DNA from 4 places in the Peribacillus sp. Bi134 genome. Region 2 is predicted to be linked to each of the others. Evidence: riboswitches for the same ligand, from Rfam matches in the RefSeq annotation. Region 2 holds a riboswitch; each other region holds the start of a gene.

Region 1 (7,840 bases), on a different contig from region 2:
TCCTTTATTACCTGAAGTTTTTACAAAAGCTTTAATCCTTAATGATTCCATCACTTTTTTAATTTCCTGTGCGGCCTTTATTGCAAAGGAGAAAAATTCGATTGATGGGGGATCCAAGTCCAAGACGATTTCGTCAGGTCTTGTTTTACCCGCTTTCTGAAATGGGGCATGGAATTCCAATGCAAGCTGATTACCAAACCAAAGAAGCGTTTCAATATCGTTACACAGCATGTATTCGATATCCTCATCCATGAACGTTTTAATAAAAGCCGGCGCATAATCAGGTTTGTTTTTCTGGAAAAATCTTTCTTTATCCAAAGTGCCATGAGGATAGCGGATCGTCGTAAGCAGTTTATCCTTCAAGAAGGGTAAGAAGAAAGCTGAAACCTCACGTAAATAATGAAGGTATTCAACTTTTACCACCTGTTTACCTTCAGTTATCCAAAGCGGTTTATCCCTGGAAGTTATTTGTACCGTATCTGGAAATGTGTATTGACCTAGCACAAATTTCTCCCAGGTACATTCATCGGGAGTCGTTTGTAAAAGCCATTGCGAAAACTGGGGCTCACGCAATTCATTTTCCTCGTATACGTGTAAGAATTGAACTTCTATGCAAATGGATGGATGGATATAAAAAAATTGTGCGTCTTCGTTTGATGCATTTTGCTTTATCAGTTGATGCAATATACTTTTATCTTGAGCACTCAGTCCATTTTTAACACTTCCGATTTTCGTTACGGCACCTTCCTTGAAAACTGCGAGGGAAACATAACCATTTTCTTTGTGCAATGCTGTAATGAAACAAGAAACGGTTTTCCAGTTTTTCACCTTAATCCAAGATGTAGTACGTTTTCCTTCTTGCCAAGTACCCCTAATTTCCTTGGCTACAACCCCTTCGCCATCTAATAGGGTGACCTTATTCAAGGCACTTTCCAAAACGTCAAAACTTTCTATTAATTGTATCAAAGCCTTATCGTTGGGATCAGGCGGAATAGGAAAGCCAAGTTTTGCCCCCATATTCAACATCAATTCTCTACGTTCTTCCATAGGTTTAGCTGCTAAGTCTTTTCCGTTGATGCGAAGCAGGTCAAACGCTATAAACCGGCATGGGGAAAAGCGGGATTTTTCGGATATTAGGGATTGTTTACCAAGGCGTCCTCGCCACTGTATTTGAAAAAAGTCCGCTTTCGCTTCATTGGTAAGCCAGACCAATTCTCCATCCAACTGAAGCGGGAGATATTCTTCCAGGTCCAGTTCTTTGATGTAAGCAATGATTTCTGGGAATTGTGGTGATAATTCCTTCTCGTTCCGACTTGAAATGCTTATGGTATCGGAGTTTATCGTTAAAATAGCCCTAAAGCCGTCATATTTGACTTCATAACGCCAATCCTTGGAGCTGGGGGCTTCGGGGTAATATGTTGGCAGCATCGGTTTCATTTTTGTATCACCTCCGCAAAAAATTGATTAACATTATTTTGCCAAAAAAACGAAGTGTTAGAGTTGGCAATTGTTTTTTCGGTTTTTTTTGAACAAAGGGGAATAATAAAATTGTTCTTCTCTTTAAAAATAAGTTATGAGGTGACGAATATGCATACGATGTGGAAGGGGAGCATATCATTCGGTTTGGTGAACATTCCGATCAAACTTCATGCTGCAACGGAGGATAAGGATATTTCTTTAAGGACGTTGCATAAGGAATGTCATTCACCGATTAAATACGAAAAAGTTTGTCCGGTATGCCAGAAAGAAGTGGGTAAGGATGATATAGTCCGCGCTTTTGAATATACAAAGGGAAAATTTGTTGTATTGGAAGACAATGAACTAGAGCAACTGAAAAAACAAAACGAAGAAAAAGCCGTGGAAATTGTGGATTTCGTTAAAATTGAAGAAATAGATCCCATTTATTTCAATCGGAGTTACTACATGTCCCCTAATGATGGAGGGATAAAAGCTTATTCCCTTTTGAGGCAGGCCCTCAAGGAATCGAATAAGGTAGGATTAGCAAAAATCATCATTCGCTCTAAAGAACAAATGGCGGTAATCCGAGTCGTTGATAATACCTTGGTGATGGAAACGATTCATTATCCGGATGAAGTCCGTTCCACAGCGGATGTTCCGAATATCCCCGCCAATGATACCATTGCAAAAAAAGAAATCGATACTGCCGTATTATTAATAGATCAATTAACGACCACTTTCGATCCGACAAAATACACCGATGACTATCGAACCGCTTTACTTGAATTGATTGAATCAAAGAAAACGGGACAGACGACGATTACAGCCAAAACAAAAGAACCAGTTTCCAACAATGTAACCGATTTAATGGAGGCATTACAGGCATCCATTGACCGTACGAAACATGATGAACCGGAAAAGAAAAAGACGACCCGAAAGAAAGCGGCACCAAAAAAAAAGAAACAAGCTTAAACAGGAAGCTGAGCGGAAGACATATGGTGTCGCTCGGCTTTTCTGCTTGTTTTAGCAAGGAATCAGGCCTCTTATAAGGGAATGAAAGTGACTTTACAGGGAGGTATTTGAATAGGGAATGAAAGTGAAAATAGGTAAGTGAATCACGATTTAAGGATTAGAATGGAACTAAAAGAAAATGATGGATGATAATGAAGGCAAAAAAATTCGCTCCCTAAAGAGCGACAATGAGGAATTCAATCGTGAAAATCAACATATAGGCGAACGGTTGTAGTTTTCGACTATATATTGTGTTCATATTCTACCATATTTAATTCTGAAATAGCAACAAAATTACTGAAACTAACCTATGAATTTTTCTGGAAATCAATGATATTTCGCCCATTTAACGGCTCATGTGGCTTTTTCACTTCATATATGTTTAAAAACTACTGAATATAATGGATTTTTAGTATAATTTATACATATAGAATGATATAAATTAAATATGAATGGAAGATGCAAAATGGAAAATGGAAAAATCAAATCACTACAGGCCGGAAAGCCGAAACATGAAAGTTTTTCGAATGTCGATATCTTTTCAGCCATGGATAAACAAGCACAGGATCATGTGAAAGTGACTAAATCAGGCATAATTGGTGATGGGGTAGGTAATGAAAAGTTCCATGGAGGTCCTGATCGGGCTTTGTGCTTTTACCCCTTTGAGCATTATTCATTATGGAATGAAAGATTCTCTAAAAAGCTGGATATCCCAGCATTCGGTGAAAATTTAACCGTAGCGGGGATGAGGGAAGAAACCATGTTTATCGGTGATATTTATCAAATAGGCGAAGTGATTGTTCAAATTAACCAGGGGAGGATACCTTGTTCGACCATTTCCCACTTCAATCAAGAACCTAAGTTTTTGGAACTCGTGCTGAAAACGAGTTTCACTGGTTATTTTGCAAGAGTACTTCAAGAAGGAACGATAAATAAACAAAACGAGATCGTACTAATAGATCGTTTGCAAGAAAAAATTTCAGTTCATTATGCAGCAGAGGTAATCCTTCATAAACGAGATGGGCTGGAAGGCGCCATGGCTTTACTTACTCTGGACCCATTAGCGGAAGACTGGAAACAAAGAATCTTGAAGAGGGTTCAGGCTGCAAAAGATTGAATCATTTTTGCAAAAGTGAAAAAAATGTCGATCAGGTATTGAAATTGACAGATTATTAATGTAAATTAAATATAATCTAATTTTGAAATCTTGTGAAAATTATATAAATGGATCTTATCGAGAGAGGTGGAGGGACTGGCCCGAAGAAACCTCAGCAACCAGCTTAGGCAAAGGTGCTAAATCCAGCAAGCAGAGCTTGATAGATGAGGAGAATGTTTCAAAAAACCTTCTTCTTTGAGAAGGTTTTTTTTCCTTTTCTCTCATACTCATAAAATACGACAAAAACAGGACTGTTTTTGAGAGAGGGTGTAATGATGAATTTTCGTAAAGAAGTGAAAGAAAGAATGCTGGTTGGGGAAGGGGCAATGGGGACCTTATTGTACTCAAATGGCATCGATCAATGTTATGAGGAATTAAACTGCACGAATCCGGATCAAATAGAGTCTATCCATCGTGCCTATCTGGAAGCTGGTGCAGATATCCTTCAATCGAATACATACGGAGCCAATTTCAACAAATTGAAACGGTATGGACTTGAAGATGAAGTAAGCAGAATCAATCGCCAGGGAGTCATTCTTGCTAAAAAAGCGGCAAAAGGAAAGGCTTATGTCTTCGGTACCATAGGGGCACAACGGAGTATCAGAAAATCGGATTTAAGCCTGGAAGAGATTAAACGGGGGTTTCGTGAACAGCTATACAGTCTGTTGATGGAAAACCCTGATGGGATTCTCTTGGAAACATTTTATGACCTGGAAGAGCTGGAAACCGTTCTGCAAATCGTAAAAAATGAAACTGGACTGCCGATCATCGCAAATGTCTCGATGCATGAACTGGGTAATCTCCAAAATGGAATCCATTTAAATGAAGCCTTTCAAAAACTCGAGCAATTGGGTGCCGATGTTGTTGGGGTGAATTGCCGTCTTGGTCCACATCATATGATCCGGGCATTGGAAGAAGTGAGTTTGCCAAAGCAAGCATCGATTGCCATATACCCTAATGCCAGCCTCCCTGATTATGTGGATGGAAGGCTCGTCTATAAAGCCGTGCCGGAATATTTCGGTTCAAGTGCCCTGGAACTTCGTGAGCAAGGTGCCGCTATCATAGGCGGGTGCTGTGGAACGACGCCACTGCATATTCAAGCTGTAAAGAATGCGATCGGAAGTTTTGCTCCCGTAAAAGAGAAAGTTACGAAATCCCGTGAAATAGAAATAATTGAAGTGAACGAAAGAGAATTGGAACTTCCACTGTACGAAAAGGCCAAGACGGAAAGGACGATCCTGGTTGAACTTGATCCACCTAAAAAGCTGGGAATAGAGAGCTTCATGACCGGTGCAGAGGTTTTGAAAAAAGCAGGGGTCGATTCCATTACACTAGCGGATAATTCACTTGCCTCACCAAGGATATCGAATGATGCTCTGGCTAACCTACTGAAGAACCAATTGAATATTAATCCGATGGTGCATATAACATGCCGTGATCGAAATTTGATTGGCCTGCAATCACATTTAATGGGTCTGCAGACGGTGGGGCTGAATGAATTATTGATCATCACCGGAGATCCTTCAAAAATAGGGGACTTCCCGGGTGCCACTTCGGTTTATGATTTATCTTCCTTCGACCTTATAAGCATGGTCAAACAATTTAATGAAGGTCTTTCCTATTCCGGTCAAAGTCTGGGGCAACGGGCAAATTTTAAAATTGCGGCAGCGTTTAATCCGAATGTGAAATATTTGGATAAAGCAGTACTGAGAATGGAAAAGAAGATTTCCTGTGGTGCTCAATCCTTTTTGACACAGCCAATTTATTCGGTGGAGCAAATCGAAGAAGTACATGAAGCTACAAAACATTTAGAAACCCCGATTTTCATCGGTATCATGCCTTTGACAAGCACCCGGAACGCAGAATTCATCCATAATGAGATCCCAGGCATCAAATTGCCTGATAACGTAAGAAGGGCAATGGCTTTAGCGGGGGATGACCCTGTAAAGTCAAGGATTGAAGGGGTTAATATCGCGCGGGAACTGGTGGACGCGGCAAGGGAAAAATTCAAGGGCATATATTTAATCACTCCGTTCCTTCGCTATGAAATGACGGCGGAACTTACGAAATATATTAGAAAAGTCGATAGTAAACAGACATCAGAGGTGGCAGTACATGAATAAAAAAGCGATTCAAGATCAGTTAAATTCCAAGATTCTCCTACTTGATGGGGCGATGGGAACCATGCTTCAAGCGGAGGATTTGACAGCAGATGATTTTGGCGGGGAACAATTCGAGGGCTGCAATGAATATTTAACACTGACGCAGCCGGAAATCATCCAATCCATTCATGAAAAATATTTAGCGGCGGGCGCAGATATCATTGAAACAAATACCTTTGGAGCGACCAGCATCGTTCTTGAGGAATACCAAATAAGCACGATCGCCTACAAGCTAAATAAAATTTCAGCTGAGCTTGCCGTTAAAGCTTGTGAAAAGTATTCCAATGAAGAATGGCCAAGGTATGTAGCTGGCTCGATGGGCCCCACTACAAAAACGCTTTCCGTAACGGGCGGAACGACTTTTGATATTTTAACCGATTCTTATGAAGAACAGGCACTGGGTCTCTTGGATGGCGGTGTAGACTTGCTGTTGGTGGAAACCTGTCAGGATATGCTTAATGTCAAGGCTGCCTTTTCTGGAATCAAAGCAGCATTCGCAAAAACAGGAAAAGATGTGCCTGTCATCATATCAGGAACAATCGAACCGATGGGCACGACACTTGCTGGCCAGTCCATAGAAGCTTTTTATTTATCGGTTGAACATATGAAGCCCGTAGCTGTCGGCCTTAATTGTGCAACAGGGCCGGAATTCATGATAGACCATATCAGGACACTTGCAGATATATCAAACAGCGCCATCAGCTGTTATCCGAATGCCGGGCTCCCTGATGAAGAGGGCCACTATCATGAGTCACCTACTTCCCTGGCAGAGAAAATGAAGCAATTTGCCGAAAAGGGATGGGTCAATATCATTGGCGGATGTTGTGGTACGACACCAGAGCATATTAAAGAACTTTCCAGGGTCCTCGAAGGCATGAAGCCCCGTACTATTACGGAAACTGCCCATGGTCATGCCGTATCAGGCATAGAGCCGCTCATTTATGATGATTCAATGCGTCCTTTATTCGTAGGTGAAAGGACGAATGTTATCGGTTCCCGAAAGTTCAAGGAGCTGATACGCGGCAAGCATTACGAGCCAGCAGCCGAAATTGCACGTAACCAGGTGAAAAAAGGCGCCCATGTCATTGATATTTGTCTTGCTGATCCTGATGGGGATGAGCTTGGCGATATGAAGGAATTTGTAGAAGAGGTCGTCAAAAAAGTGAAGGTCCCATTGGTCATCGATACTACGGATGAAGTTGTACTTGAACAAGCATTAAAACATTCACAAGGAAAATCGATCATTAATTCCATAAACCTTGAAGATGGTGAAGAGCGCTTTGAAAAAATAGTACCCTTAGTCCATCAATATGGTGCTGCCGTTGTCGTAGGAACCATTGATGAAATAGGGATGGCCGTCGATGCTGAACGGAAATTGGAAGTGGCAACACGGTCTGTGGATCTGCTCGTCAATAAGTACGGTCTAAACAAAAGTGACATCATCTTTGATCCGCTTGTATTTCCTGTAGGCACAGGAGATGAACAATATATAGGATCTGCTTTAGAGACGGTGAATGGAATAAAGGCGATTAAAGAAAAGTTTCCAGAATGCCTAACGATACTTGGCATTTCTAACGTTTCTTTCGGTCTGCCAGCGAGGGGAAGGGAAATATTAAATGCAGTTTTCCTTTACCATTGTACAAAAGCGGGACTCGATTATGCCATCGTGAATACAGAAAAACTTGAACGTTTCGCTCTGATTCCGGAAGAGGAAGTGAAACTGGCTGAGGCACTCCTGTTTGAGACTTCAACTGAAACTTTAGCGATTTTTACCGAATTTTATCGTGGAAAAAAAGCTGAGAAGAAGGATAATGGTGTGATCCTGCCATTGGACGAACGTCTAGGTAACTATATTATCGAAGGAACGAAAGAAGGATTAATTGATGATTTAAATGAAGCGATTGAGCGCGGTGATACCCCATTGGAAATCATTAATGGACCATTGATGGATGGCATGAGTGAAGTGGGTCGGTTGTTTAATGACAACCAACTTATTGTCGCAGAGGTGCTTCAGAGTGCTGAAGCGATGAAAGCGGCAGTATCTCACCTTGAA
Region 2 (7,840 bases):
CCATGAAAAGACCGCGACGATGATCAACCGTGCCCATGATTTCGATTGCTACAAAGAAGGCGTCGATAAACTGCGGAAACACGGCATCCGCATATGCTCCCATATCATCAATGGCCTTCCTCAGGAAGATTACGGCATGATGCTGGAAACAGCCCGGGAAGTTGCCAAACTCGATGTGCAGGGGATAAAGATCCATTTACTTCATTTATTAAAAGGGACACCGATGGTCAAACAATACGAAAAAGGCCTGCTCGAGTTTCTTGACCGTGACGATTATGTCAGCCTGGTATGCGACCAGCTGGAAATAATCCCTCCAGAAATGATCATTCACCGCATTACGGGTGACGGTCCGATCGATTTGATGATCGGTCCAATGTGGAGCGTCAATAAATGGGATGTCTTGAATGCCATTGATGCCGAATTGAAACGCCGTAACAGCTGGCAGGGAAAAAATCATCATACGGAGGTACAATCATGAAGCTTGACCGAATTTTGCCATTCGCCAGGATTCTGCTGGAAAAAGCGGTCCATCCCGGGGATATAACCATTGATTGCACGATGGGCAACGGTTTTGATACGGTCTTTCTTGCAGGACTTACAGGTGAAAACGGGCATGTCTATAGTTTTGATATTCAAAAAGAAGCAATTCAAACCACAGCGGCGAAACTAAAGGCCGAGAATTTACAAGAGTGCTGCACCCTCATTCACGATGGGCATCAACATTTGAGCAAATACGTCAGGAAAGAGCATTCCGGAAAGGTCACGGGTGCCATATTCAACCTGGGCTACCTTCCTGGCGGTGACAAATCAATCATCACCCAAGCCGATACGACGATATCAGCCATTGAACAGCTATTCGAATTGCTGGCGCCTGAAGGCATCATCATCCTCGTCATTTACCATGGTCATCCAGGGGGATTGGCAGAACGGGATGCATTGATGGATTATGTACAGAACTTCCCTCAACAGAAAGCCCATATCCTGAAATACGGGTTCATCAACCAATCAAACAATCCGCCATTCATTGTCGCGATTGAAAAAAGATGATGACTTTTGACACCGTTCGAACGAACGGTGTTTTTTCAATCCCAACTCGCAGAAGCAGAATTACCAATCACAACATTTTGAATTTTGCGTCTATAATGATTATAATGATAGAAAATAGATAAGAGGGTGCAGAAAATGGAACATTTGCCTACTTCATTACTGACGGATATATTAACTGAAAAAATCAAAAGGGATTCAAGTGAACAATACGGGGAGTTTGTCAGCTCGCTTAACTCGTTGACAGAAAACCAAAAAACCATGGAGGACCTCAAACAATTCGATCACCATTTTGATAGGTTCCTGCCACAACTCGATTTAATGATTTCCACTCAAAACCATGAAGCGATCATGAATATGAAAGCGACGCTTTTGGACCTATTCGCCAATGACTTAACCTTCAAATCCATCTATCTTCTATCCACCGCATTATCGAATAAAAAAGAACTTACACACTTGAACCAATTTATGTACCCGGTTACTTACTGGGCCCCGGTGATCAAGTCAAACGAATTGATTAAAAACGCAGGCTGATTCAAATAAAAAACTGCCAAAGGTCTAACCTCGGCAGTTTTTTATTTATCCTTAAGTATGTACTGATCAAACGACATACCCTAATATTTTTAAACGGTTCTCAACAAAACTCAGCGCATATTGAAATACATCATCACGTTCTGGTTCATTGAAGATTTCATGATATAGCTTTGGCCATTCCTTATATTGCTTTTCACTGGCCAAGTTATAATTAAACCACTCACGAACCGCCTTCTTGTTCACGACTCGGTCATCTCCGCCCTGCATGACCAAAAGCGGCACATCCTGGAAATCAGGAATTTCTTCAAAAGCATCCTTCATAGCCTGTGCAAGCTCGCGATACCAGCGAACCGAAACCTTTGTGATATATAATGTATCGTTTCTATCGGATTCACGGATTTCCGCACTTCTCGTCGCCATTTCAGGTGTCAATCCGGATTCAACCCTGAACTTAGGCATCACGATATTCAAACCATGCGAGATGGTTGTCAGGAACTTCGGCGGCTTCGTCACGAGGCCCAAGCATGGAGAAGAAAGAATCACCCCTGCAATGTCCCATTCCTCTTCCTGAAGAAGGCGTATCGAAATCAAACCGCCCATGCTGTGTCCAAGTAAAAAGACCGGCAACGAATATTCGTAAGCCTCTTCTATCCAGCTTTTCACTTCGTCCAAATACTCATCAAAGGAATCGATATGTCCCCGGTAGGCGCGAGTTGTCATACCCTGCCCAGGAAGGTCGCCCATGACGACATGGTATCCAGCCGAAAGCCACATTTGTGTTACCCACTTATAACGTCCGTGATGTTCCATTGCCCCATGAATGATGACAATGACGCCCTTTGCGTCTCCTTCTGTCTCCCATTTCCACATTCGAAATCCCCCTTTCACTTTTCACTTGTTGTGTACGATCCATGATAGTTAAAATAATATATATAAATTATAACCATATTCGTGATTTTCGACAAAAAAGAAATCTAACAAGTTGTACATTGCTATTATAAATAGCCAAGTGTATTTGCATACGGTATATTAAAATAATACATAAAAACATTCACTTCGGAAAGGAAATGATTGAAAATGATTATTTATCCGTATAAAGGCAAAGAACCTGAAATCGCCGAAAGCGCTTATATTGCTGAGAATGCTGTCGTGACAGGTGATGTCAAAATTGGCGACGAAACATCAATTTGGTTCAATTCCGTCATTCGCGGTGATGTATCCCCAACCATCATCGGGAAAAAAGTCAGTATACAGGATAACAGCGTCCTGCACCAAAGCCCAAATAATCCATTGATCATCGAGGATGAAGTAACCATTGGCCATCAGGTCATTTTACATAGCTGTAAAATCCGTAAAGGAGCTCTGATCGGCATGGGATCGATTATACTTGATGAAGCTGAAATCGGCGAAGGAGCCTTCATCGGTGCCGGCAGCCTCGTTCCACAAGGTAAAGTCATTCCACCGAACATGCTGGCATTCGGACGGCCAGCTAAAGTCATTCGCGAAATCAACGAAGAAGATCGCCAGGATATGGAACGCATCGTTCGCGAATATGCCGAAAAAGGACAATACTATAAAACGGCGGAACGCATAAAGTGAATTGACTGAAAGTTACGAGTATTGTACTCAAACTCACGAGTATTTGCTACAAATTCACGAGTATTTACTCCAAACTCACGAGTATACGCTCTAAATTCATGAGTATATGCTCTAAACTCATGAGTATACGCTCTAAACTCTCGAGTATACGCTCTAAACTCTCGAGTATACGCTCTAAACTCTCGAGTATACGCTCTAAACTCTCGAGTACTTGCTACAAACTCTAGAGTAACGCTTCAACCTCACGATTTGATGACCCAAACAAACTTGTAAACGACTTTAACTCACGAGTTTTGCACGTATTTTATATTTCTTTGGGATTTCTTGAATTATTCCCGCTGACGGCAAAATTAATCCACAAAAAAAAGGTGTCCCGCAAATTGCGGGACACCTTTTTTATATGATTTACGCTTGTGCTTTTAATGTTTCTGCTTTGTCCGTGCGTTCCCATGGAAGATCGACATCTGTACGGCCAAAGTGTCCGTAAGCAGCTGTTTGTTTGTAGATCGGGCGACGAAGGTCAAGCATTTTGATGATGCCAGCTGGACGAAGGTCGAAGTTAGCACGAACTAGGTCAACAAGGACTTCTTCGCTAACTGTACCAGTTCCGAACGTATCAATTGAAATCGATACAGGCTCTGCCACACCGATTGCGTATGCCAATTGAACTTCCGCTTTGTCGGCAAGGCCGGCTGCCACGATGTTTTTCGCAACATAACGAGCAGCGTATGCAGCAGAACGGTCAACTTTAGTAGCATCCTTACCAGAGAATGCACCGCCGCCGTGACGAGCGTATCCGCCGTAAGTATCAACGATGATTTTACGTCCAGTAAGACCCGCATCCCCTTGAGGTCCGCCAATTACGAAACGGCCAGTCGGGTTGATGAAGTATTTAGTTTTAGCATCGATCAATTCAGCTGGAACGACCGCTTTGATCACATGTTCTTTTAGATCGGCTTGAATTTGTTCAAGCGTAATTTCAGCATCATGCTGTGTAGAGATAACGATCGTATCTACACGTACAGGACGGTTATTCTCATCATATTCCACAGTTACCTGTGTTTTACCATCAGGGCGTAAGTAAGCAAGAGTTTCATCTTTACGAACTTGAGCCAGGCGGAATGAAAGTTTATGCGCCAATGAAATCGGAAGCGGCATAAGCTCTTCTGTTTCATTACAAGCAAATCCGAACATAAGACCTTGGTCCCCTGCACCGATTGCATCGATTTCTTCCTCTGACATGTTTCCTTCACGAGCTTCCAATGCTTTATCGACTCCAGCTGCGATATCGGCAGACTGCTCATCAATGGAACTCAACACTGCACAAGTTTCAGCATCGAAACCGTATTTCGCACGTGTGTAGCCAATTCCTTTAATCGTATCACGAACGATACGCGGAATATCCACGTAAGCGGACGTTGTAATTTCACCAGCAACAAGTACAAGGCCTGTTGTTACACTAGTTTCACACGCAACACGTGCATTTGCATCCTTAGCTAGGATAGCATCTAAAATGGAATCTGAAATCTGATCACAAATTTTGTCCGGATGGCCCTCTGTAACAGATTCAGAAGTAAATAGACGTTTCTTTGACATCATATTTCCTCCTTGGAAGTTAGTATGTTGTAGGCATAAGCCTGATTTTTACGGAACTCGTTTCCCTCATTAGTTTCAACTATAGACACAGAATTACTTATGAAAAACACAAAAACCTTCCCTGGCAAATGAGGAAAGGTTTAAAATTCTGTCTTCTATCCTTTCACTCTTATCGTTCAAGGGTTTTTACCTTGCTCAGGTTAGCACCATCACCACTATTCCTTGAAGATCTTCGCTTTATTTTCGGCGATCGATCTTGGAGTCAAGTTCAATATGGCAGGTTGCTGGGTTTCAAAGGGCCTGTCCCTCCACCAACTCGGGATAAGAGAATCCGTACAATTTAAGATATTATCGTATCTAGTTGGAATTTGTCAATGCTTTTCTAAAAAGAACATTTCCGCCCAGTATGGCTTTCTTTTGAAAAAAGTGTTGATACAGCGTCTTAGAAGGGTTTACAATGCAAAATACGAATAGAAATGTTGGAAATTGCCATTAATAATAAGTATTAAGCATACGAAAAACGACTTCACCATTGGAAATATATTGCTTACTTACTTCCTATTAAAATAAAATTGACTTCATTAAAGTATATGTGATAATCCTGACTCGGTTCCTGCCGGAATAAAATGATTAACGCGGCCAGCTGAAAATAATCACAAATTAGAAGAAATAGTATAGACTATTTAAATGAATGTGTTATACTAATTGTAATCTAAAAACTTAAACAAAGGAAGGTACCTCATATATGAATTCTGTAGATGTTTCTAATGAGTTACACCAGTTATTAACAGGAAACAATGTGCAAACTCAACTTTCAGTTCCTCAATTGGTCGAAAAAGTATTAAGCAGAAATGAAGGCGTTTTAACATCAACCGGCGCAGTAAAAGCTGAAACTGGCAAATATACTGGTCGTTCACCTAAAGATAAATTTATCGTGGAAGAAGCATCCGTTAAAGATAAAATCGATTGGGGTTCAGTGAACCAGCCAATTTCCGAAGATGTGTTCAATAAACTATATAATAAAGTAGTTGACTACCTAAAAGCAAAAGAAGAGATTTTTGTTTTTAAAGGTTTCGCTGGTGCAGACGAATCATCTCGTCTTCCAATCCGTGTTGTTAATGAATATGCTTGGCATAACCTTTTCGCCCATACTTTGTTCATCCGTCCAAATGAAGAGGAACTAAGAGGTCACGAAGCTGAATTCACAATCCTTTCTGCACCTAACTTCAAAGCAGACCCAGAAGTGGACGGAACCACTTCCGAAACTTTCATCATCGTTTCATTTGAACGCCGTACCATCCTGATCGGCGGAACGGAATATGCAGGAGAAATGAAAAAATCGATCTTCTCGATCATGAACTACTTACTTCCAGAGGCTGGAATCCTTCCAATGCATTGCTCTGCTAACGTAGGACGTGAAGGGGACGTCGCTTTATTCTTCGGTCTGTCCGGTACAGGCAAAACAACTTTATCAGCAGACACTAGCCGTAAACTGATTGGCGATGACGAGCACGGCTGGTCTTCTAATGGCGTATTCAACATCGAAGGCGGCTGCTATGCGAAAACGATCAATCTTTCACGTGAAAAAGAACCACAAATTTTCGATGCAATCCGTTTCGGTGCCGTATTGGAAAATGTTGTTGTTGATCCGGATACACGTGAAGCGAACTATGATGACAGTTCATTGACTGAAAACACTCGTGCTGCTTACCAAATGCAAGCGATCGATAACATCGTGAACCCAAGTATTGCAGGACATCCAAATACAATCATTTTCTTAACAGCTGATGCTTCAGGCGTTCTGCCTCCAATCAGCAAGCTTTCCAAAGAACAGGCAATGTTCCACTTCCTAAGCGGATACACTAGTAAATTGGCTGGTACTGAAAGAGGCGTAACTTCACCGGAAGCTACATTCTCCACTTGCTTCGGATCTCCATTCTTACCTCTTCCAGCTCAACGCTATGCTGAGATGCTTGGTGATAAAATTGACGAGCACAATGCAAAGGTATACCTTGTCAACACTGGATGGACTGGCGGAGCATACGGAACTGGAAGCCGTATGAAACTTGCTTACACTCGTGCAATGGTACAAGCGGCACTTGAAGGTGAATTAGCGAACATCGAAACGATCAAAGATGATATCTTCGGCTTGGATATCCCGCTTCATGTTCCTGGTGTTCCTGATGAAGTGCTTCAGCCAATCAAGACTTGGGCAGATCCTGCCGCTTATAAAGAAGCAGCAACGGACCTTGCCGCACAATTCCGTGCTAACTTCAAGAAATTCGGCAGCGTTCCAAGTGAAATCGAAGAACTTGGCGGACCGACAGCTTAATAAATTGTACACAAAAGGACCAAGCTCTTGCTTGGTCCTTTCAGTTTGTCGACAAGAAATGTCTCATCCCGAACCATGATTTCAAAACATTTCTTCGTTATCCTTCATTCATTGTTTACTTTTTGAATGGAATCCTCAGAAATTTGCTACACTCCTGCCACTCGCTCTCCAAAACCCCGCTAGATACATCAGCGAGGAGTCTTGGCAGACAGTCGGCGGAAATGAAGCGGATATAATTCGTGGACCTTAAAAAAAAAATGCTTCGGAGTCCGAATAGTTAGGTGTAGATCGAATAAATTCGTGGACGGTCGAATTTAGTGCCGTGTTAGGTCGATTTTCTGCGACAACGGTCGAATAATGTGCCCTGTAGGTCGATTTTCTGCGGTGAACGGTCGAATTTAGTGCCGTGTAGGTCGATTTTCTTCGATGAACGGTCGAATTTAGTGCCGTGTAGGTCGATTTTCTGCGACTACGGTCGAATACAGTGCCGTGTAGGTCGATTTTCTGCGACAACGGTCGAATACAGTGCCGTGTAGGTCGATTTTCTTCGATGAACGGTCGAATTTAGTGCCGTGTAGGTCGATTTTCTGCGACAACGGTCGGATATAGTACCCTGTAGGTCGATTTTCTGCGGTGAACGGCCGCATAATGTGCCCTGTACGTCCAATAACGGCGTCTTAGGTCAATAAGTACGGTTTAGGCCGAATAATGGCGGCAACGGCCTAATATATGGCT
Region 3 (7,840 bases), on a different contig from region 2:
TTTTAAATCTCCCAAGCAAGCTCGGCAACAAATACTCGCCGATAGTCAAGGAAGCCCCTACTATTAGATTTGCATTGTACTTCCCCGTCGATTGCTGAATCACTTCTTTTGAATGGTTGAAGTCATTTACTATGGCTTTTGCAAAAGGGTATAACAGCTTTCCTGCTTCTGTAACTCTCAGCCTTCCTTCCTCACGGTCGAATAACAAAGTGTTATAATAATTTTCCAGTTGATGGATCTGCCGTGTTACAGCGGGCTGAGATAGGAAACTTAACCTCGCCGCCTGGCTTAAACTTCCTTCATCCACCACTAAACAAAACATTTTCAGATTTTCCAATTTCATGAAAACGACCTCCATGTTTTTAGATAGTTTATTAAAATGATAGCATCATTAGGTAAATGGTGAAATGAAAATAGTGTGATACATTCTGAGGCTATTCAATTATTGGCGGCATTCTTTATAAAACGGATAAATCTTCTGGGTATAACGTTTTGTTATACCCGATGATTTTGTTGCAATTTACCCATCCCTTTTTCTTTGATATGTTAATAATAAGATTTAACAATGCATTCAAAGGAAGTGACTGATGTCAATGAAAGGACAATGGAAAACTCTATTCCAATTATTTTGGACCTTTTTTAAAATAGCACCTGTCACATTCGGAGGCGGGTTTGCGATGATCCCTTTAATAGAAAAGGAAGTGGTCGAAAAGAGAAAATGGATGAAAAGCGAAGAAGTTACGGATGTTTTTGCGTTATCTCAGTCCGTACCGGGAGCTGTCGCCATTAACTCCGCCACCTTTATCGGCCATCGGATTGCCGGAATGAAGGGGGCAATGGCTGCCATGATCGGTGTTTCATTACCTACCTTTTTAATTGTTCTGCTCCTCGGCATTTTGTATTTTTTCATTCAGGATAATCCGAAGATAGAATCCGCATTCATATCGATCAGAGCTTCCATAGTAGCCATCATCGCCTATGCGGCTATCAAGATAGGAAAAACGGCTGTTGTAGACAAAACAACTTTCTGCATTTTAATAGTAGGAATTCCAGTCCTTTTCTTTCTGCACCCTGTGATGGTTATATTAGCAGGAGCTTTTGCTGGTATTGTGACCATCTCCATTAAGAGAAAATTAGGTTACGATGTCAAGTTGGACAGAAAAGATATAGGAAATGAAGAAAATGATTTCGAACCTTTCATGGGTGCTGGCATATAGGTATATCAAAAAAGGGTCTAACTAATTTTCAAGAAAGTGTGTGATGGAATGATGGAATTGTGGGAGTTGTTTAGCACCTTCTTTATTATCGGCTTTGTATCGTTTGGAGGCGGATACGCCATGATTCCCGTAATAGAATCGGAAGTCTCACAGCATGGATGGATGACGACGCAGCAATTTACTGATATCATCGCGATTTCCGGTATGTCCCCAGGACCTGTCACTGCCAATAGTTCCATTCTTGTTGGCTATTCTACTGCTGGATTTGCAGGGGCCATATCATCTGCTTTCGGAATCTTGCTTCCTGCTATTATATTCGTAACCGTTATAGCCACCTTCTTCAGCAAATTGAATCATTACCCAGTTATTCAATCCATGTTCTATGGACTAAGACCCATTGTCACTAGTTTAATCCTCTTTGCAGCAATCAGCTTTGCACTTTCCAATAATATGATAGCGCTGAACTTTTCTTGGCATGCGATAAGCTTATTACTCGTTTTTGGATTATCGTTATTTGCCCTAATGAAATTACGCTGGCACCCAGCCTATGTCATTATCCTTTCCGGTTTAGTTGGTGTTGTCCTCTATTCATGACAGGTGTCGCACACACAACCATCATTAATTTGGACCGGAATTAAGCAGAAAAATTGAAGAATGATTGATACTATATAAATGGGAGAAAACTTGATAATGTTTATGTATTTACCATACAAAAAACACCCTGTATCCAATGATTCAGGGTGTTCAGACTGTAGACAAACTCGATGAAATTTTAGGGGTTTGTACAATTTGAACGTTGATTTCCCCTCCAGGCACTCGCTTTCCGCGGGCGGTCCGGGAGCCTCCTCGGCGCCTTTGCGCCTGCGGGGTCTCCCCTGGACTCGCTTTTCCCGCAGGAGTATCGCACACCCGCTCCAATCAACTTTGTTTTAACTTTTAGTTCTTCGATCCATTATTTCCCGGCTGAAACCGTGGAAAACCAATCAAGATGGCAATGACGCCACAAAATCCAATTAGTATTGGGTAATATGAATACTGCAAGATGCTTATCGGAGAAATCTTTGCTACCCCTGCTGCAACAAGCAGTTGTGCTCCATATGGTATCAACCCTTGGATACAACATGCAAATATGTCAAGCAAGCTCGCTGATTTACGCGGATCAATCCCATACTTTTCAGCGATATTTTTGGCAAGTGGCCCGGCAATGATAATCGAAATCGTGTTATTTGCCGTTGAAAGGTTTGTCAAACCAACAAGCCCTGCAATGCTGAATTCCGCCCCTTTTTTTGATTTGCTATTTCGGGTCACTAGGTGGAGTAGATAATCGATGCCACCATTATGTTTGATAACAGCTACCATACCTGCAATTAAAATGGCAAGGAAGGAGATTTCATACATTCCCGCCATTCCTTCTCCAACTTTTTGAATGACACCCAACGGTTTATAACTTCCATCAGCCAAGCCGATAATTCCGGCAAATACGATTCCGATGGAAAGGACCAGGAACACATTGACTCCTGCCAATGCAGTGATCAATACGCAAAGATATGGAAGAATCTTCACCCAATTATAAGAATGTTGGGAGATGTCAGCTTGTTCACCCATTGTTAAAATTCCAAGGATTGCACATGTGATGATGGCCGCAGGTAAAACGATGAAAAAATTCACTTTAAACTTATCCTTCATTTTCGTTCCCTGAGTTCGAACTGCAGCGATTGTCGTATCTGAAATGAAGGAAAGGTTATCCCCAAACATCGCACCACCAATAACGGCCGCCATTGATAGGGCAAGCGAAATATCTGTTTGCTCACTAATCCCGACCCCGATAGGTGCCAATGCAACAATCGTTCCCATGCTTGTCCCCATGGATAAAGAAATAAAACAAGCAATAATGAATATCCCTACCATTAATAGATTTTGCGGAAAAACAGCTAAGGCAAGATTCACTGTTGATTCAACTGCTCCCATGCCATTGGCAACTTCGGCAAAAGCGCCAGCTAAAAGGAAAATGATAACCATTAACATAATATTGGCGTCCCCGGCACCTTTACAGAAGATATCAACCTTATGATTGAATGTCTCTTTCCGATTCATTGCCAATGCAGCTGCCGAAGCAATTGAAATTGCAACAATCACCGGAAATGAATAAAAATCTTTAGTGATGATTCCGGACCCTATAAATAAAATTAAAAATACGACAAATGGGATCAATGCCCATGGATTCCCTTTATTGTTTGCACTCATGATGTACACCTCTTTTTATTTTTCCCGTGACAGGTGTCACAGCTCTTATTCTATTAACAGCTTTCGCAAATAACTCCAATTTGAACCTACCTGATTATCTAGTCTTGGAGATATAGCAAAAAAACTGGCATAAAAAAGACCCCTTCTATTTAACAACAAGAAGAGGTCTTTTAATTTATAAAAAACACCCTCCTTATCTTTCAGGCAAAAATCAGCCTGCTGGATTTGGCACAGCACTCCATTTAAGTCCGCTGCCGAGACATCTTCGGGCCAGTCCCTCCGTCTCTCTTGATAAGAAGATTACATTATATAATTTATCAAATATTACGATGCCTTCCAGAAAAGTACCACACTGGAAACTTGCTGAAACCATCTGAGTTTGTGAAAGTGACATCGAAAGTCGTTTTGAAAAGCAAATATAACAGTACAGCATTTTGTCTATTTTCGCAAGGGTTAATTTTAAGTATTTTACATGCACTCCTTACTATTTATAAAGAAATCTTGACATGTGCGGTTAATCAGTTTTTTTCATTTATCGGGACGGAATTCATATAAAAAAGAGGTCTTATGACCTCTCAGCAAATTTGTTGTATTAGGTTAGATGAATTATTTTTGGTCGAATTCACATCAGTCGATACCTCAAAGGCTTCCATCTGTTCCGAATCGAATGACTTTAAATACTGCTGCAGATATGCAGGATCATTATTTGTTGGACTCAACCATTCTTTTTCATCTTCTGGTTTAAGGATGACAGGCATACGATCATGAATGCTGGTCATTAGCTCATTAGGAACGGTTGTTATAACGGAGCATGAATAGACGCTGATGCCTTCAGGTGATTTCCAGGATTCCCAGATACCCGCCATTCCAAATGGAGCATGATTCTTCAGTTTTATTCGCATCGGTATTTTTCTTTCCGGTGTCTTCTTCCATTCATAAAAAGAGTCAGCGATTATCAAGCATCTCTTCTTCTTATACGCATTCCTGAAGCTTGCTTTCTCAGCAATGGTTTCCGATCTGGCATTGATCATTTTGTAGCCCACTTTTTCGTCTTTTGCCCAGAAAGGAATGAGTCCCCACCGAAGATATCCAAGTCGATTCCTTGCCCCGTCATTAATGACGGAGAGAACGGATTGGGAGGGAGCAATATTGTAGCTGAATTGGTATTCCCCATCAAACGATCCCTGAATATCAAACCGATCTTTTATTTCTTCAATGTCAGTGAAAAGGGTAAAACGTCCACACATACTATCGCCTACCGTATTAGAATTTATTACAGTGTAACAAATCGAACGGACAGGCACAAATCAGCGTTCTAAAATCCTGATGTCGGTAAATGGTTGATTAAATAATTCGCTGGAAATCAAAAGAGTTCCAAGGACTTCTCTTTCATCTTCAGCTTTAATGATTTCCGACAAGATCAAGGTACTGCCATTCCTGACCGTCACTTTATATTCATTCATAAAAAATCCCCCCTAGATGGTTGTTATTATAAACCAAAAACCCACAAGTATCAGTAGTGAACTTTGGCAGAGCCATGGTTAATCCTATAACGGGGAGTCAAGCAATGGCCCCGACCATTAACGCGTGTAAAGGAGGCGTAAAAAAGACTGTCCATGAATGATTCACGGACAGCCTGGGTGCTGCCAAAGGACTTAGTTTCAATACTTATAATTGAGTATGGAGATAACATTGAGGAAAGCTGGAAGGACCAAATTGGAATTGCCCTCTTCCATATCCATTCATTATTTAAAATGCAGCAAAACTTCATTTATTAAATGTGCTGCCAATGTTACGGTTTTATTATTTTCGTCCAACGAAGGATTCACTTCCGAAATGTCAAAGGAGAGGATTTTTTCATTCGATACGATATGCCTAATAATCGCACGTACCAATTTCGGATTCAGTCCAAACGGCGATGGAGCACTCACCCCAGGTGCATATGCTGAATCAATGACGTCCGTACATAATGTAAGCATAATGTAGTCATTTTTATTAACGAATTCATTTATCCGCCGCTTTGTTTCATCCATTTCGTTCAATGACAAATCTTCTTCCAATATGTAGTCTACCTTACTCCTCTCAGCGGTTTCAAAAAGTGCCTTTGTATTCCCCTGCTTCTGAATTCCGACACATAAATATCCACAACTTTGGTCTTCGTCCAAAATCTGCTTAAACATCGTTCCTGATGAACTTTCTTTTTCATAGGGCCTCATATCAAAGTGCGCGTCAATATTAATGATCCCCAATCTAGCTTTTGGTCCAATGGATTTCCTAATCCCAAGATAATGGCCATACAGGGTTTCGTGCCCTCCCCCAAGTATGATAGGAATCGCTTTAGTCTCCAATATCCGGTCAACAGCCGATCCCAGTTCGAATTGGGCGGCCTCCATTTCCGTACTTTCACATATTACATCGCCAGCATCCACCAGCTCAGTTTGGGACGGTAAATGACAGGGTAATTTCGCCAAGTATTGCCTAATATGATCAGGCCCCTCTGCAGCACCAATCCTGCCTTTATTCCTTCTGACGCCTTCATCACATTTGAAGCCAATCAACCCAAAGGTCTTTGATGCATTGGAAGAGATGGCTAATTCCGATATCGGAGCCAACCGTACTCTTTGGTGGTATCTGAAGCTGTCCATGTCAGATTGGGAATCAATTCTTCCATTCCAATATTTTGAAGTCGGATTAGTATACATAATTTCTCCTTTATTTAAAAAATTCCGAAATATCTTTTTTAAAAATTATAGATGAGATAATATATAATTACCAATACAAAAATTCAATATATCTATAGTTTAAAGCTATAGAAAGGAGCATAAATGGATCTTCGTCAACTTCGGTATTTCACTACCACCGTCCAGGAAAAGAATTTCTCAAAAGCGGCAAAAATGCTGCATATATCACAACCTTCCCTAAGTAATGCCATAATGAAATTAGAAAATGAAGTTAGTTTACAGCTTTTGGAACGTAATACAAGGGGTCTTGAGCTTACGGAAGCAGGGGGTCTTTTTTATACGAGATCTGTTGACCTGTTAAGAAGATTCGATAATTTGCAAGTGGAACTTAGGGAAATGAAGGATGTTGGAAGCGGAACAGTATGTATAGGTTCCATAGAATCATTCAAATTTTGGTTTCCGAAGATAATCAGGAATTTTAAAATCAATTATCCTAATATTCATATAAAAGTAAGGGAAATATTAGGGGAAGAGAAAGTTTTCGATTCGTTAAATCGGTATAATGTTCATTTCACCATCACGAACCAGCCCATCAATAACGATGAAATTCTGTCCACTCCCCTTTATAATGAAAAATTCATGCTTTTGATCCATAAAGATGACGAGTTAAATGAAAAAGAGTCCATCACTTTCCAAGACATTGCAAAGAAAGAATTGATCATCAGTACAACTGGATTTCAAACAAGAGATGATATCTTAAGAGCATTTAAGGGTGAAAATGCAATTCCAAATATCCTATACGAAATAGAAAGGCTTGAAACGGCTTGCAGTTTGGTGGAAGAAGGGCTTGGGGTTACAATTTTACCGGAAAGCTATATAAAATCCGCTGTATCCCCCAATACTGCAATTCGTGCGATTGATTCGAATTTTTTGGAAAGGACTGTTTACCTGGCCTATTTGAAAGATCGATATCTGTCTCCTGCAGTATGTAAGTTAGTAGAGGAAATACATAGCTTTTTTAAGTGGGATGTTAGGAACGATGCCTAAATGCTGATTCTCTAATTTAATGGAAAAGACACCCTGGCTCATTGTGATTCACTTTATATAAAGAAAACACTTTAGACTTCCTGCCAATGAGCTAGGTTTCCCACTCATATTTGCAGGAGGTTCATGTGTTTTCACTATCCATCCGTATTGTTTTTCCTCACTAATTAATAACGTCCTAACGCTCACACTTCCACGCCAAGTAAAATACTTGTTCAATAAAAATTCATTATAGCGCTTTTTAGGAAGTCCTTATTCCCTCTGCTTCACATCGCAAGTTATAAAAATACTGGATAATTTCCTTTTCATTTAGGATAGATTTTTCAAGCCCCTGTAACGTACGCATCCCAACTCTTCTATCTATCAGAGAAAGAATCTTTATAATCATATCATCTGACTTTAAGGAAATTTCTATTGGTAAATTAAAATATTCTTCCACCGCATTTAAAAAGTCATACTGTGCAAAAATCCCCTCTGCTTTAATCATTTCATGTGCTTGTATCCCTATCTCATAGTTCTTATTTCCATTATAGACATCGTATTCAATACTTTTGGCATTTCTTATTTCATTTTCTTTTCTGAACATTTCTCTATCAGATGTTATCGTACACATATTTAGGATTTCCTTTTTATCAACAGTAATAAAAGCTCGTC
Region 4 (7,840 bases), on a different contig from region 2:
TTCATTAAATATCTATTTTTTTAAAATTTTAACAATGATTTGTGAAAAAAGTATGAAGCGGATAAGAATATTTGCTAACAAGCACCCGTATCACAATCTGGAATCATAATCTTTCCAATTCAGTGATATAGAGCATGACGATTGCATTTTTCATTTCTTCCGAAAGCGAAGATTCCATCACGCGTTTAATGGAGAGGTAAAATTTCTCCAATACTGGTTTTCGGGCACGGGGATGGGCATTTTCATCCAAAAGCTCACGGCGGACGAGTTCCGGCAAAACTTCCCTTCCACCTCCATCGGTCACCTTACGATTGTTCCATATGCTTAAATAAGCCACCAGTAATTCTTCTTGCCTGATATTTTCCTTCATAGTATCCCTTCCATCCATTACTAATTCATACATATTATTGATCAAGTTCGTAAAGACTATCTTAATAATACGATTACGCTTTTTAAAATTCAAAAAAGGAGTGAGTACAGTGTCTCAAGTATACCGCTGTCCGAATTGCCGGACAAATAAATCTCGCTTCAATCTCATTCAGCAAGTAGCAACCCCTGTTAAAAAGGATCCGCAATCCGGTGAGATTGTTGAACAATATTCGAACGATTCCCTTCAGCCGTTCCATCTAGCATATAATGGTCCTGAAGTTCGGGTGCAATGTGCTGCGTGCGGATTAATAGAAGACGAAAAGACATTTGCCGCCTTTGGAATGCAAGAATAAAAATGGTCAGACCCTCAAATGGGTCTGACCATTTTTTCAATCTTTTCCCACCGACATCTTAGCCCGGTCTATGGCAATTGGAATGGCTTTTCCATCCTCATATCCTTCATCCAATAATGCATTCGCGATCTCTATAGCCTTTTCCCTGACATCTTTATCTAGATTCTTCATCGAATTTGGGTAATCGTTCTTATTCCATGGCATTAATACCGCCTCCTTGATAAGAAAGTCTTCTTATATGTTTCCCTTCTTTTATGGGCGGTAAACGTTTATCAGACCGCTCTCGCTTCCAAAGCTTTCAACTGACCGATCAACATTTCCTCATCCAACTTTTCCCCGATGATGACGATATTCAATGGCATTTTCATCATTTCATTCATATACATCGGCATTCCGTAGGAGTATTGAAATAAATGGGGGTATTGTGAATGTGTAAAGGAAATGTATCCTTTCATTCTATATACCGTTTCCGGCAGGGACCTAAGCCACTCTTCAAAGTCGGTTTGTGCCACGGCACCTTCAAAGGTATGAACGACTGCAGTTAAATGCAAATTGTCATGTACATCAAGCTTTTGATGGCTATTTTGCCGATTTCTTTGCATCCCTTGCAATGATTTCAAGGAAACGTCTGCATACTCCGTCAATAAACATACAGCATCCGTATTCAGTGCCTGTATCGTATATATCAGCTGTGCGGCCTCCATCTCACTTACTAAATCCGCTTTATTCAATAGTATGAAATCGGCATGGTGGATTTGCTCGGCAAGCAGCTGTCGAAGCTGCGGAGACAGTTCCTCGCGATCGCGCCACCTTAATAAATCGACCACGGTGATAATCCCTTTATACTCCAGCCTTTTGGCGAAGATCGGGGACATGATGCCATCCAATACTTCAACTGGATGAGCAGCGCCCGTCGTTTCAATATAAACCGCATCCAAGTCATTTTCGGTTAGCAATTCATGAAGCTGAACTTCCAGTTTATCTTGAATTGTGCAGCAGATGCACCCGTCAAACAACTCCTTCAGAGGCACTCCATCACCAATGAGTCCGCTGTCAACCGATACACTGCCGAGCTCATTTAAAAGCACGGCCACTTTTCTGCCCGCGTCACTTTCCTGCTTTAATATATTTCGAAGAAGCGTCGTTTTCCCGCTGCCGAGAAAGCCGCCCAATATGTACACTTCGGTTGTTTTCATTCTTATCTGCTCCTATGATCCTGTTAAATTCGATTCCGTTAAATTTTATCATAATTACCTTACTAAAGCACTTGCCGGATTCACATAAAAAAACCAGCCCGTAAGCTGGTTTCAGACTAGGCAAATTCGAAGAAAAGCGAGTTCGACTGCAGTTTTTTATTTAAAAACGTCCAGTCGATTTCAGAAATCCGCTCCCTTTCCGCCGACTGTCTCCCGAGCCTCCTCGACGCAAGCGTCTGTGGGGCCTCGGCTAGCCAGTTATTCGGCAGGAGTGTCGCAAATTTCTTCAATCTTGCGAGATTTCTTTCCTATAAAATAGAAAAAACACAAAGGGATTAATCATGTTTTTTTATAAAATCAAGGTTAGGTGAGATCATCCCGACTTCCCTTTTTTCTACAAATAAAAACCAGCCCGTAAGCTGGTTTTTTAACATTGATTCATGCTTGAACTTCGTCTTTTTCGTAAATCGGCACCCATCCTGCCGCTGTAACGAAAATGCGGACAGCAACAGTTTTTCTATCTTCTGCAAGCGTGAAATAATGTCTTGTTGATTCTGGTACACTAATAAGATCACCTGGATTAAGGCGCACGTCAAACCACTGTTTCTCTTTGCCTTCAATCGCAAAGATACTCGTACCGCCTGCTATGAAACGCACTTCATCATCTTCATGGTGATGTTCCTGCTTAAAGTTTTCAAGCATTTGATCCAAGTTCGGATTCGCATCGGATAATGTGATGATATCATGCGCTTTATAGCCTCTTCTTTCGGAGATTTCCGCTATCTCTGATTGGAATGCTACAAGGATTTCCTCCTTTTCAGCATCTGTTAGATCGTATTTTTCCACGAGATGGGCCGGTAATTTAGAAATGTCCCATTGCTCATAAATAACCCCTTGTGTTTCTAAAAAGCCTTTTACCTGTTCACTGTTTTCAATAACCTCGTTTGTTTCCTGGAATCTGATCGTCGCCATCATTCATTCCTCCTTCATTAGTGTTTATCTTAAAGAAACTGCAAATGCCTTTTGTTGATTAAGCAACAGTTGATATTGAAATAAAAATTCGCAAGCTTCAAGTATTCTCTTTGCTTCGAGTCCGCTTTTACCCCAAACCGTAATACCATGATTGCGGATCAGCACGGCGCCAGAGTCTTCTTCGACATGTGGCTCGAACTTATCGGATAACAGCGGAATGTCAGCATGATTATATATGATTGGAATCCGAAGTTCCGAATCTTCATCCCACCGACCGGTCGCTTTAATGATTTCATGATTACGAAAAGAAACTTGGCCTTCATCCCCGTACAATTCGGATATCACATTATTTTCAACTGTATGGACATGGAGTACACAGTTCGCATTCGTTTTCCGGTAAATGACTGTATGAAGTAAAGTTTCGGCCGATGGTCTTAGGTTCGTTTCTTCAACTGGCTTTCCTTTTAAATCCACCAGTAAAAAGTCCGAATCCGATTGCTTCCTTTTATCCTTACCGCTTGCCGTAATATAAAAGAAAGGGCTTTGGGGCTCCCGAATGGACAAGTTCCCGCTAGTTCCCATAAACCAATCCCTTTCGGCCAGTTCAGCTTTAATATCTGCCAGCTCCTGCCATTCTTTAGAATGATTATTCACGCTTTACCCACCCATCTGCTGCTTAATAATATCAATTACATCAAAAAACGTTTCAAAACCTTGATGTGGAATCCCTTCGCTATCGCATTTTTCAAGCAGTATGTCACGGGCTATGACAAAATCCGCCTGTTTTGCAGCTTCAAAATCCGTTACTGAATCTCCAATAACGAATTTAAAAACTTCCGCACCCGCAATTTCCCTCATAATGGATGGCTTGCAGCAACCGCATCCATTATTACATTGATCATCACAGGAATGCGGCCACTCAATATAAATCTTTTCCTTATCAAAAAATGCACGGTTGCAATAAACGGACTCTGTTGGCAAGATATCATTCAAAAGCGGTGCAATGAAAAAATCCATGCCCCCGCTTACAATATATAAAGGGATGTTGGCTTGTTTCGTATACTCAACGAATTCATAAAACCCTGGACGAATGCCGGCCGTCTTTCTTACATATTGGATGATGTCATCCTTCAAGCCGCTATCAAGCAGGGAAAACATATCCCCTACTCCCGAAGATATACTGATTTTTTGCTGAAGGACACCGTCTTTCAACGCTTCCCATTCCGGAGGCGCAAATTTCTTCATGATGGAAATGATATTATCCGAGTTGGTGATCGTTCCGTCAAAATCACAAAAGATGATCGGTTTCATTATTTCTTATAGGCCTCCCCATAACACAAGAGCTTTTTTTAGTGTTTCATCCTCAGCAGCCGCTTCAGATAGTTCCTTTCCTGCCAGTACGGCTTCCACAGCGGATCGGAAAGCCTTTGCCCCGCCATCTGCTCCATCAGGATGCCCGTGAATTCCACCTCCGGCATTAATCACACTATCGATTCCAAAATCCTTGATTAGATCCGGAACCATGCCCGGATGAATGCCAGCAGAGGGAACCGGGAAGGCTTTTTTCCATGAAAGTTCATCTTTTGTCAGAGCTTCTGCAATCGCCAAGGTCTCCTTTTTTTCAAGTGCGACACTTCCGTAAGGGGACGGGAACAAGGATAAATCCGCACCTGATAACCTTACTAATTTACCAAGCAATAATGGATAGCCGACCCCATAAAATGATGAAGCTGCCAATGCCCCGCTATATGCGGGGTGCGCCATGATCGGCAGCTTGATACGATCATGTTCACTCAAGGCCTGCAATACATCCAAACCATATGTATGAACGTTGAACAACAAGGCATCTGCCCCTGCATCAGCCGCTTGCTCTGCCTTATCCAATAATTCAAATGTTTTCCCTGATAGATTGACTGCATATAAAGTTCGGTGGCCAGTGGTTTCATAGACATCATTCAATATTCTTTTTCCCGTTTTTATTCTATCGAAAAATGGAGTCAGTTCCTGGTCAAAGAGGATCTCATCATCTTTAACTAGGTCGACACCTCCTAATGCTTGTTGCCTCAGTTGCTCATTATGGAATGTTAGGTCTCTTCCTAATACACCTTTAAAGATGCTCATCACCAGGGGCCGGTTAAATACGCCAATCTTTTTCCTAATGCCTTCAATGCCAAATTGCGGCCCGGGAAAGGCTTTTTGGATATCACCGACAAAATCCAAGTCGATAAGTTTTATTTCCCCGTCCAATGAAAGTTTGCCGAAGACCGTCGTTAGGATTGCAGGTAAATCATTGGAGAAATTCCTTGCCGGATAGGCAATTTTAATAAGCGAACGGTATACTTTACGATTAAAGTAGCTGTTTGCCCTCTCTTCTTCGGAAAGTGGTGTCACCGATACGACGCGTCCCTTATGTTTTTCCAGTTGTTTCTGGACTAAATGGGGCAGGTCCGTCCATGTCCCGACAGTCAAACCTAAGGCAATGCTCTCTGCTTTTTTCTCATGATTTCCCTTAGAATCATGAATTAAATAAGTAGCGACTATCTCGCTCATTTGATCACTCCTATATCACGTTAGTAAACTCTCGATGTCATTAACCTGAAATGGTCTCAAAATGGCAAAAGCCCCTTCATAAAGAAGAGGCTTTAATAAGCCATCTTCTTATCTCCCAGCCATTGGCTGCAAGAATTAGCACCGTGCCTTGTGGATTTCAAGAAAAATCCGGCGAAGAATTCCGCCCCATTTTACAATGGAATTACGGTCGGTTGCTGGGCTTCATAGGGCTAGTCCCTCCACCTGCTCAAAATAAGAAAACGCTGATATATAAATTTGCATCCAAGTATCGAAAGATTAAGAATTTATTTTGTATTCTGACAGGTAATCCCTACTTTGTCAATAAGTTTTAACTATTTAAGGGTGAATTAATCGGATATATCATTGTGGTTAAAATAATTTTAATTTACTTATCCGTTCCACAGCCTCTTTCAGCCGTTCTTCCGAAGTCAGCAGCCCTACCCTGACATAACCTTCGCCAAATTCACCAAATCCATTCCCTGCGGCAACAGCAACGTGGGCATGCGTTAATAAATAGTCTGCAAAACTCTCGGACGTAAAACCTTTAGGTACCTTGAGCCAGGCAAAAAATGATGCCGCAGGAGCTTTGACATCCCAGCCGATTGCCCTCAATCCCTCAATGAAAATATTCCTTCGCCCCTCGTACATCTGCACTAACTGCTCTACACAGCTCTGCGAGTCAAGCAAAGCGCTTGCGGCAGCTTCTTGTATCGCCGGGAAGAGACTCACATAAAGATGGTCTTGTAATAGTTCAAGAGCTTCTATGACACTCTTATTCCCCACTGCGAAGCCGACTCTCCACCCTGCCATATTGTATGTTTTCGATAGTGTGTATATTTCTATTCCTATTTCCTTCGCTCCCTCTGACTGGAGAAAGCTTATCGGTTTTTTTCCGTCGAATCCTATCGCCCCATAAGCGAAGTCGTGGACCACACAAATTGAATGCTCTTTTGCAGTAGAGACGGTCTCATCAAAGAAACTTTCAGTTGCAGAAGCACCTGTGGGATTGTTCGGATAGTTCAAGAACATCATTTTGGCTTTATCAAGCACTTCTTTATGTATGTCACTGTATTTTGGAAGAAAATCATTTTCTTCTGTCAAGGGCATGAATTCGGTCTTTGCCTGGGCTAAAACAACACCGGAAAGATAATCCGGATAGCCGGGATCCGGAACAAGGATCGTATCACCCGGATTCAATAAACACTGCGGCAGTTCGACAAGGCCTGCCTTTCCCCCGAAGAGAATCGCCACTTCACTTTTCGGATCCAGCTTGACACCGAATTCACGTTCATAAAAGACGGCAGCAGCATCTTTTAAATATTGATGCCCCCGGAATGGCGAATATTTATGATTAATCGTTTTTTCAGCGGCAGACTGCAAGCTTTTCACGATATGGTCTGGTGTCGGCTGATCAGGGTTTCCCTGGCCTAAATTAATGACATCATGTCCTTGCTCCGTGATGGCATTGACTTTTGCGACTAGTGAGGCAAAAAACTGCTTGGGCAGGTCCTGAAGCTGTCTGGATTTTTCGAATTGCACCATTTATACACCTTCTCTGAAATTTCTTGAAATTCTAGACACAAATGATATATGTTTATCATAGTCTTGTAAAGCATTTTTTACATGTGGGGGTTTTAAACGATGAAGTGGAAAATAGCTTGTATTCAAATGGATATAGCATTCGGGCAACCGGATATCAATTTTCAGGTTGCGGAACAATGGTTGGAAAAAGCAGCACGGTCAGAACCCGATATCGTCATTTTACCAGAGCTTTGGACAACCGGATACGACTTAAGCAGGTTAAATGAGATTGCTGATCAAGAGGCGGAAAAAACGATTGAATTTCTTAAAACACAGGCAAGGAAACACGAGATTCACATCGTAGGCGGTTCCATTGCGAAAAAAACAAGCAAGGGAATCTATAACACCATGATCATCATCGATAAACAGGGAAGTCTCATAAAAGAATATGATAAGCTTCACTTATTTCAGTTAATGGATGAACATCATTTCCTGAAGCCAGGAGAAAAGGATGGTTTATTTACTCTTGATGAAAAAATATGTGCTGGTTTCATTTGTTATGACATCCGTTTCCCTGAATGGCAGCGAGCCCATACCGCTAAAGGCGCCGAAGTTCTATTCGTTACGGCTGAATGGCCAAAGCCGAGACTCGATCACTGGAGAGCCTTATTGATTAGCCGTGCCATCGAGAACCAAGCCTATGTAGTAGCCGTTAATCGCTCAGGCTCTGATGTCAATAATATATTTGCCGGTCATTCCCTGATTATTGATCCTTGGGGAAATATCATAAGTGAAGCCGGAGAAGGAAACGAACTCCTGACAGGCACCTTGGACTTCAATAAAGTTACGGAAGCACGT

What was found. A riboswitch is a leader RNA that binds a small molecule or an ion and turns the genes downstream of it on or off. The one in region 2 is predicted to bind S-adenosylmethionine.
Region 1: it holds a riboswitch for S-adenosylmethionine, as region 2 does, so the genes downstream of both, LQ188_RS00470 (bifunctional homocysteine S-methyltransferase/methylenetetrahydrofolate reductase) here and metK (methionine adenosyltransferase) in region 2, are expected to answer to the same signal.
Region 3: it holds a riboswitch for S-adenosylmethionine, as region 2 does, so the genes downstream of both, LQ188_RS07260 (Na+/H+ antiporter NhaC family protein) here and metK (methionine adenosyltransferase) in region 2, are expected to answer to the same signal.
Region 4: it holds a riboswitch for S-adenosylmethionine, as region 2 does, so the genes downstream of both, mtnW (2,3-diketo-5-methylthiopentyl-1-phosphate enolase) here and metK (methionine adenosyltransferase) in region 2, are expected to answer to the same signal.

What each region holds. Positions count from the first base shown of each region.
Region 1 is NZ_CAKKLN010000001.1:82,826-90,665, forward strand. It holds gene ligD (DNA ligase D) at 1-1,437, opposite strand, end outside; gene LQ188_RS00460 (Ku protein) at 1,588-2,430, shown strand; gene LQ188_RS00465 (MOSC domain-containing protein) at 2,936-3,586, shown strand; SAM riboswitch class I at 3,698-3,796, shown strand; gene LQ188_RS00470 (bifunctional homocysteine S-methyltransferase/methylenetetrahydrofolate reductase) at 3,901-5,748, shown strand; gene metH (methionine synthase) at 5,741-7,840, shown strand, end outside.
Region 2 is NZ_CAKKLN010000011.1:79,598-87,437, forward strand. It holds gene LQ188_RS23135 (TIGR01212 family radical SAM protein) at 1-478, shown strand, start outside; gene LQ188_RS23140 (class I SAM-dependent methyltransferase) at 475-1,047, shown strand; gene LQ188_RS23145 (hypothetical protein) at 1,183-1,578, shown strand; gene LQ188_RS23150 (alpha/beta hydrolase) at 1,645-2,448, opposite strand; gene LQ188_RS23155 (gamma carbonic anhydrase family protein) at 2,659-3,177, shown strand; gene metK (methionine adenosyltransferase) at 3,583-4,776, opposite strand; SAM riboswitch class I at 4,940-5,101, opposite strand; gene pckA (phosphoenolpyruvate carboxykinase (ATP)) at 5,519-7,105, shown strand.
Region 3 is NZ_CAKKLN010000003.1:275,099-282,938, forward strand. It holds gene LQ188_RS07245 (LysR family transcriptional regulator) at 1-343, opposite strand, end outside; gene LQ188_RS07250 (chromate transporter) at 588-1,217, shown strand; gene LQ188_RS07255 (chromate transporter) at 1,266-1,811, shown strand; gene LQ188_RS07260 (Na+/H+ antiporter NhaC family protein) at 2,154-3,461, opposite strand; SAM riboswitch class I at 3,652-3,759, opposite strand; gene LQ188_RS07265 (SOS response-associated peptidase) at 4,037-4,708, opposite strand; gene LQ188_RS07270 (hypothetical protein) at 4,769-4,924, opposite strand; gene hutG (formimidoylglutamase) at 5,207-6,163, opposite strand; gene LQ188_RS07280 (LysR family transcriptional regulator) at 6,287-7,189, shown strand; gene LQ188_RS07285 (hypothetical protein) at 7,428-7,840, opposite strand, start outside.
Region 4 is NZ_CAKKLN010000001.1:55,112-62,951, reverse strand. It holds gene LQ188_RS00345 (hypothetical protein) at 104-370, opposite strand; gene LQ188_RS00340 (DNA alkylation repair protein) at 480-722, shown strand; gene LQ188_RS00335 (hypothetical protein) at 759-926, opposite strand; gene LQ188_RS00330 (CobW family GTP-binding protein) at 995-1,918, opposite strand; gene LQ188_RS00325 (cupin domain-containing protein) at 2,357-2,890, opposite strand; gene LQ188_RS00320 (methylthioribulose 1-phosphate dehydratase) at 2,915-3,544, opposite strand; gene LQ188_RS00315 (2-hydroxy-3-keto-5-methylthiopentenyl-1-phosphate phosphatase) at 3,548-4,201, opposite strand; gene mtnW (2,3-diketo-5-methylthiopentyl-1-phosphate enolase) at 4,208-5,440, opposite strand; SAM riboswitch class I at 5,546-5,699, opposite strand; gene LQ188_RS00305 (pyridoxal phosphate-dependent aminotransferase) at 5,831-7,003, opposite strand; gene LQ188_RS00300 (carbon-nitrogen family hydrolase) at 7,103-7,840, shown strand, end outside.